Catenuloplanes niger: one gene and its partner. The protein of the gene in region 1 interacts with the protein of each later gene in a pairwise test. Links are inferred from orthologs where the notes say so. Each region holds a gene or a part of one and is shown on either strand. Other genes may lie near its edges. The genes, in order: dnaE and J2S44_RS15390.

The links.
Region 2: the proteins of dnaE (region 1) and J2S44_RS15390 interact in binary tests that used the Escherichia coli proteins (3 or more experiments, as listed by UniProt). The link is inferred for Catenuloplanes niger from one-to-one orthologs.

What each region holds. Positions count from the first base shown.
Region 1 is NZ_JAVDYC010000001.1:3,722,460-3,726,860, forward strand. The notes cover bases 149-4,240. They hold dnaE (DNA polymerase III subunit alpha), read left to right. Parts: upstream 149-512; coding sequence 513-4,040; downstream 4,041-4,240. Other genes in these bases: J2S44_RS16245 (bifunctional glycosyltransferase family 2/GtrA family protein), read left to right, coding at 149-409. In the rest of the region: more of J2S44_RS16245, read left to right, coding at 1-148; J2S44_RS16255 (helix-turn-helix transcriptional regulator), read right to left, coding at 4,378-4,401. UniProt on the Escherichia coli protein: DNA polymerase III is a complex, multichain enzyme responsible for most of the replicative synthesis in bacteria. This DNA polymerase also exhibits 3' to 5' exonuclease activity. The alpha chain is the DNA polymerase catalytic subunit.
Region 2 is NZ_JAVDYC010000001.1:3,545,279-3,548,586, reverse strand. What follows is about bases 145-3,143. They hold J2S44_RS15390 (pyridoxal phosphate-dependent aminotransferase), read right to left. Parts: upstream 2,215-3,143; coding sequence 1,075-2,214; downstream 145-1,074. Other genes in these bases: J2S44_RS15385 (MmpS family transport accessory protein), read right to left, coding at 2,243-2,977; J2S44_RS15395 (bifunctional polysaccharide deacetylase/glycosyltransferase family 2 protein), read left to right, coding at 145-1,097. Outside these bases: more of J2S44_RS15395, read left to right, coding at 1-144; glmS (glutamine--fructose-6-phosphate transaminase (isomerizing)), read left to right, coding at 3,206-3,308. UniProt on the Escherichia coli protein: Shows aminotransferase activity with methionine and histidine as substrates, and to a lesser extent also with phenylalanine.

The DNA of each region.
Region 1 (4,401 bases):
GGTCCCCGGCGTACCGGCGGGGATGACCGACCAGCTGCTGCGGTTCGCCGCGGTCGGCGTGGCGAGCACGCTGGCGTACCTGCTGATCTACGCGCTCCTCCGGGTCGGACTCGGCGCGCAGGCCGCGAACCTGCTGGCGCTGCTGATCACCGCGGTCGGCAACACGGCCGCGAACCGGCGCTTCACGTTCGGCGTGCAGGGCGCCCGCGGGGCCGCCCGACACCACGCGCAGGGATTGATGATTTTCGTTCTCGGCCTGGCCCTGACCAGCGGATCACTGGCGGCGTTGCACGCAGTCACAGAGACCCCACACAGGGTCATTGAGCTGCTGATACTCGTCGTCGCCAACCTCACGGCCACCGTGCTGCGGTTCCTCCTGATGCGGGCCTGGGTCTTCACGAAGGCGTGACGAAACACCCCCGTTCCGACGCCGTCCGGCTCCCCGGGAACGACTAGAGTGGTCCGCCTCGGGGAGCGCTGGAAGCAGATTCGAAGACGGGGTGAGTCCTGCCGTGGGCGATTCGTTCGTGCACCTCCACGTGCACACGGAGTATTCGATGCTCGACGGAGCGGCCCGGCTGAAGGATCTCTTCAAGGAGGCGAAGCGGCTCGGCATGCCGGCCGTGGCGATCAGTGACCACGGCAACATGCACGGGGCGTACGACTTCTACAAGCAGGCCAAGGCGGCGGAGATCACGCCGATCATCGGCGTCGAGGCGTACGTCGCGCCGGAGTCCCGCTTCCACAAACAGCGCGTGAAGTGGGGCCGGCCGGAGCAGAAGTCGGACGACGTCTCCGGTAACGGCGCGATCACGCACATGACCATGTGGGCGCAGTCCGCCGAGGGCCTGAAGAACCTCTTCAAGCTGAACTCGCGCGCGTCGTTCGAGGGCCACTACGTGAAGTGGCCGCGGATGGACATGGAGCTGATCTCCGAGCACGCCAAGGGCATCATGGCGACCACCGGGTGCCCGTCCGGCGCGGTGCAGACCCGCCTTCGGCTGGGCCAGCCCGAGGAGGCGCTCAAGGTCGCCGGGCAGTACCAGGACATCTTCGGGAAGGACAACTACTTCCTGGAGATCATGGACCACGGGCTGGAGATCGAGCGCCGGGTCCGGGACGGCCTGCTGGAGATCAGCCGGAAGCTGAACATCAAGCCGGTGGTCACCAACGACTCGCACTACACCTACGAGGAGCAGTCCGCCGCGCACGACGTGCTGCTCTGCGTGCAGACCGGCGCGAACGTGGACGACCCGAACCGGTTCCGGTTCGACGGCAACGGCTACTTCGTGAAGTCCGCGGACCAGATGCGCGCGATCGACTCCTCGGACGCCTGGCAGGAAGGCTGCCGGAACACGCTGCTGGTGGCCGAGAAGGTCGACACCACCGGCATGTTCACGTTCAAGAACCTGATGCCGCGTTTCCCGGTGCCGGAGGGGCACACCGAGGAGTCCTACTTCCGGCAGGAGGCGTTCGAGGGCCTCAAGCGGCGCTTCCCGAACGGCATCCCGGAGACGCACGTCGCGCAGGCGGAGTACGAGCTCGGGATCATCATCCAGATGGGCTTCCCGTCCTACTTCCTGGTGGTCGCCGACTTCATCCAGTGGTCGAAGCGGAACGGCATCGCGGTCGGCCCGGGTCGTGGTTCGGCGGCCGGCTCGCTGGTGGCGTACGCACTGGGCATCACCGACCTCGACCCGCTGCCGCACGGACTGATCTTCGAGCGGTTCCTGAACCCGGACCGCGTCTCGATGCCCGACGTCGACATCGACTTCGACGAGCGCCGGCGCGCCGAGGTGATCCGCTACGTGACGGACAAGTGGGGCGAGGACCGGGTCGCCCAGATCGCCACGTTCGGCACGATCAAGGCGAAGGCCGCGATCAAGGACTCCGCCCGCGTGCTCGGGTACCCGTACGCGGTCGGTGACCGGATCACCAAGGCCATGCCGCCGGCCGTGATGGGCAAGGACATCCCGCTCTCCGGCATCTTCGACCCGAACCACCCGCGCTACTCCGAGGCGACCGAGATCCGCGCGCTCTACGAGGCGGAGCACGACGTCAAGAAGGTGATCGACACCGCGCGCGGCATCGAGGGCCTGATCCGGCAGACCGGCGTGCACGCCGCCGGCGTCATCATGTCCGCCGAGCCGATCATCGAGCACATCCCGCTGACGCGCCGGGACGCGGACGGCGCGATCATCACGCAGTTCGACTATCCGACCTGCGAGACGCTCGGCCTGCTGAAGATGGACTTCCTCGGCCTGCGGAACCTGACGATCATCGACGACGCGGTCAAGAACATCGAGATCAACCACGGCAAGAAGCTCGACCTGCTCGCGCTGGAGCTGGACGACAAGGCCACCTACGAGCTGCTGGCCCGCGGCGACACGCTCGGCGTGTTCCAGCTCGACGGCGGCCCGATGCGCTCGCTGCTGCGCCTGATGAAGCCGGACAACTTCGAGGACATCTCCGCGGTGCTGGCGCTCTACCGGCCCGGCCCGATGGGTGCGGACTCGCACACCAACTACGCGCTCCGCAAGAACGGCCTGCAGGACATCACCCCGATCCACCCTGAGCTGGAGGAGCCGCTCAAGGAGATCCTCGGCCCGACGCACGGCCTGATCGTCTACCAGGAGCAGGTGCAGCGCGCCGCGCAGAAGCTGGCCGGTTACTCGCTCGGCCAAGCCGACCTGCTGCGCCGCGCGATGGGCAAGAAGAAGAAGGAGGTGCTGGAGAAGGAGTTCGTCCCGTTCCGCGACGGCATGCGCGGCAACGGCTACTCCGACGAGGCCATCCAGAAGCTCTGGGACGTGCTCGTCCCGTTCGCGGACTACGCGTTCAACAAGGCGCACACCGCCGGGTACGGCCTGGTCTCCTACTGGACCGGCTACCTGAAGGCGAACTACCCCGCGGAGTACATGGCCGGCCTGCTCACGTCCGTCGGCGACGACAAGGACAAGATGGCGCTCTACCTCGCGGAGTGCCGCCGGATGGGGATCAGCGTGCTCCCGCCGGACGTCAACGAGTCGGCCGGGCCGTTCACACCGGTCGGCAAGGACATCCGGTTCGGCCTCGCCGCGGTCCGCAACGTCGGCACGAACGTGGTGGAGGCGATCCGCCGCTGCCGCGACGAGAAGGGCAAGTACACCGACTTCTACGACTTCCTGTCCAAGGTGGACGCGGTCGCCTGCAACAAGAAGACGATCGAGTCGCTGATCAAGGCCGGCGCGTTCGACTCGATGGGGCACACCCGCAAGGGCCTGCTCGCCGTGCACGCGGAGGCGATCGACGCGTACTCCGGCGTCAAGAAGAACGAGGCGGTCGGCCAGTTCGACCTGTTCGGCGCCGGCTTCGGTGATGCCGCACCGTCCGCCACCGTCGCGATGCCGACGATCCCCGACACCGAGTGGGACAAGCGCGACAAGCTGGCGTTCGAGCGCGAGATGCTCGGCCTCTACGTCTCCGACCACCCGCTCTTCGGCCTCGAGCACGTCCTCCAGCAGCACGCCGACACCAGCATCGCCGCGCTCGCCGAGGAGGGCACCGTCCCGGACGGCGCCGTCGTCACACTGGCCGGCATCCTCTCCGGCGTCCAGCGCCGCGTCACCAAGCAGGGCAAGGCCTGGGCCTCCGCCACGCTGGAGGGCCTGGCCGGCGGCGTCGAGGCACTGTTCTTCCCGAACACCTACGAGCTGGTCGGCCAGTACATCGCCGAGGACGCGATCGTCGTCGTCAAGGGCCGGATCGACCGCCGCGACGACACCCCGCGCATCATGGCGATGGACATGATGATGCCCGACGTCACCGCCAACCCGGACGCCAAACCGGTCGTGCTCACCATGCCGATCACCCGCTGCACGCCGCCGCTGGTCGAGCGCCTGAAGGAGGTGCTGATGCTGCACCCGGGCGACAACGAGATCCACGTCAAACTGGTCAACGGCGGCCGCACCACCGTCCTCCGCCTCGGCACCCGCGTCGCGCCGACGACCGCGCTGATGGGCGACCTGAAGAGCGTGCTCGGGCCTGCGGCCGTCGGATAGTTTCGGCTTTTCCCGCTTCCGGCGTGGCCGGTTCCCGCATGCTCCCGCGGGCACCGGTCGGCCGCGGGCGGCCTCCCTGCCGGTCCCGCGGTGGTTCCCCCAGCAGGTCCCCGGTCCGCCGAGTCACCGGCTCGGCAGGTCACCGGGCCGGCAGGTCACCGGCTCGACAGGTCACCGGGTCGGCAGGTCACCGGGCCGCCGGTCCGGCAGACAGGCAGGTCACCGGGTCGCCGGTCCGGCAGACAGGCAGGTCTGCGGGCCGGCGGGCCGGCAGACAGGCAGGTCTGCGGGCCGGCGGGCCGCACGTCGGCGGGCGGGGTGCGTCCCCGGCGGCCGGTCAGCAGGCCGAGGTCCACCAGTC
Region 2 (3,308 bases), 180 kb from region 1 along the record:
CGCTCGGCCTGGCACTGGTCGGCCTGGTGCAGGCCGGCTGGACGGTGGCGAGCTGGTTCACGGTCGCGTTGCTGCTGCTCGGCGCGCTCCTGCTGGCCCGGGCCGCGCTCGTGCCGGCCGGGCGGCGGCGGATCACGCACGAGCGGGGCTACCACCGCCGGGTCACGATCGTCGTACCGGTACACAACGCCGAGGAGCGCATCACGGAGATGCTGGGCTCGTTCGGCCCGGCGGACGTCATCGTGGTCGACGACGGGTCCACGGACCGCACCGCGCAGGTCGCGGAGGCGTATCCGGGCGTCACGGTGCTGCGCCAGCGGCACGCGGGCCGGGCCGCCGCGCTGAACACCGGCATCGCGCACGCCACCACGGACGTGATCGTGCTGACGGACGGCGAGACGACCTTCGGGCCGGACACCGTGTCCGCGCTGGCCGGGCCGTTCGCGGACCCGGCGGTCGGCGCGGTCGCCGGTGACGCCGGCTCCGGCGCGCGCCAGCGGGCGTACGACGCGCTGCGCTGCCTGCCGACGGTCCCGGCCGCGGTCGGCGCGTACCGGCGGGAGGCACTGCGCCAGGTCGACGGGCTCTCCGACGACACGCTCGCCGAGGACACCGACCTGACCGTCGCGGTCGTCCGCGCCGGCTGGCGGGTGGTCTGCGCACCGGACGCCCGCGTCCCGGCGCGGCCACGCCCGTACACCGCGGTCTACGGCGACATGCAGGCGATGTGGAAGCACCGGCGGGTGCTCGTCGAGTCCGGTGCCGGTGGCCGCTACGGACGGCGGGCACTGCTCGCGCTGCTGCTCTTCCACACGCTGCTGCCGCTGCTGGCACCGCTGATCGACCTCTACCTGATCTACGGCCTGCTCTTCGACGACCCGGTGCGGACCGTGGCGATCTGGCTCGGCGTGCTCGCGCTCCAACTCGCCGGGGGCACGTGGACGGAGATCGTCCGGCGGCCGCTGACCTACCCGATGCTGATCGCCGCCTCCCGGCACGGCCGTCACGCGCCGCGCCGCAGCCGCGGGCTGGAGGCGCTGATGGGCGCGCGGCTGCCCACCGGGTCGGCCACGACTACGGCCCGGCCAGGCGCCTGACCGCCTCGTCGATGACCTCCTCGCGCTTGCAGAACGCGAACCGGACCAGCGTCCGCGCCGGCTCCGGGTGGTCGTAGAAGACCTGGGTCGGGATGGCCGCGACGCCGAGCCGCCCGGGCAGCTCCCGGCAGAACGCGATGCCGTCGCCGTCCGAGACGCCGGAGATGTCGGCCGTGATGAAGTAGGTGCCCTCGGACGGCAGCACACGCAGGCCGGCCCGGGTCAGTCCGTCCGCGAGCCGGTCCCGGCGGGCCTGCATGCCGTCCCGGAGGTCCCGGTAGTACGCGTCCGGCAGGTCCAGCGCGACCGCGACCGCCGGCTGGAACGGCGCGCCGTTGACGTACGTCAGGAACTGCTTGACGCGGGTGACCGCGCTGATCAGCTCGCGCGGGCCGCTGACCCAGCCGATCTTCCAGCCGGTGCAGGAGAACGTCTTGCCGGCCGAGGAGATGCGCAGCGTGCGTTCCCGCATGCCGTCCAGCGTGGCCAGCGGGACGTGCGGTGCCGCGCTGTCCGTGAAGACCAGGTGCTCGTAGACCTCGTCGGTGACCGCGTAGACGTCGTGCTCCCGGCACAGTTGCGCGATCAGCTCCAGCTCGGCGCGGGTGAAGACCTTGCCGGTGGGGTTGTGCGGCGAGTTGAGCAGCACCAGCCGGGTCCGGTCGGAGAACGCCGCGCGCAGCTGCTCCGGGTCGAAGACGAAGCGCCCGTCCGGGACCAGCGTGACCGGGCGGCGCACCGCACCGGCCAGTGCGATCGACGCGGCGTAGCTGTCGTAGAACGGCTCGAAGCAGACCACCTCGTCGCCCGGCTCGCACAGCGCCAGGATCGTCGCCGCGATCGCCTCGGTCGCGCCCGCCGTGATCAGGATCTCGCCGTCCGGGTCGTACCCCAGATCCCAGAACCGCCGCTGGTGACGCGCGACCGCGGCGCGTAGTTCCGGAACGCCCGGCCCCGGCGGGTACTGGTTCCGCCCGCCGCGCAGCGCCGCCTCCGCGGCGGCCAGCATCTCCGGCGGCCCGTCCGTGTCCGGGAAGCCCTGACCGAGGTTGACCGCGCCCGTCCGGACCGCGAGCGCGGACATCTCCGCGAAGATCGTGGTGCCGAACGGGCGCATGCGTGCCACCAGTGGATCAGTCACCCGTCTACGAAACCATGACGAACTGCATACAGGTAGCGGTGGTGGCGTTGCCGGACGCGGTGCGCTTCACGATCTCCTTGCCGTCCAGCGTGATCCGGCAGGTGAGCTCCGAGTTGTCGGTGCCGAAGTGGATGCCGGTCACGCTCAGCAGCGGCGTCTCCGAGCCGAGCGTGAACTCCTTCCGCCACGGCAACCGCACGTCCCGCTCGGACTTCGGCGTGGTGCCGGCCTCCGTGTACGTGACCGCGGCGTCGTCCGGGCCGGTGACCTCGTAGACGACCGTCGCGTCCGGGCTCGCGGTGATGCCGGCACCGGTCGGGAGCAGGTCGTCCAGGTCCGGCAGTCCGGGGATCTGGAACGGGTCCTCCGTCTCCGGCGCGCTGCCGGTGGGCGCCGGGCGGGTCGGCTCCGGAGCGGCCGTCGGCAGCGGCGGCAACGAGGGCAGGATGTCCTGCGCCGCGTTCCGCGCCTGGTTGACGACCAGCACGCCGGCCACGACCGTGCCCGCGCAGAGCAGCACGACGGCCACCACGATGACCGCGAGGATCGGCTTCACCGAGCGCTGCTGCGGCGGTGGTGCCGTCGGCGGCTGCTGCTGCGGGTCGTAGGCCCAGTTCGTGGTCGGCGGCGGCGGGTACGACGGGCCGTACGGCATCGGCTGCTCCGGCATGCCCTCCGGGGGCCGCGCCCACGGGTTGGGCTGCTCGGGCTGGTGGGACGGCGGATGGGGCTCGGTCATGGCCTCGGTGCTCCAAAGATGGCGCGTCGGTCCGGTCAGAGGGCGGGCGGTCGGGGGCAATACACCGTGTACCAGCCTGCCTCATCGCAGCAATCGGCTTACCGACAGGTACCTGGGATGTTCTGTCCGTATAGGTCCCACATAAATCCCCCAATCGCGCAATGTCCGTGAGCGAATACCCGGACTTCGCGCACGCAGGTTGAGCAAAACTCCGCTACGCTGGCTGCCATGTGCGGAATCGTGGGTTACGTCGGCGACCGGCCGGCTCTGAGCATCGTGTTGGACGGGCTGCGGCGGCTCGAGTACCGGGGTTACGACTCGGCGGGCGTCG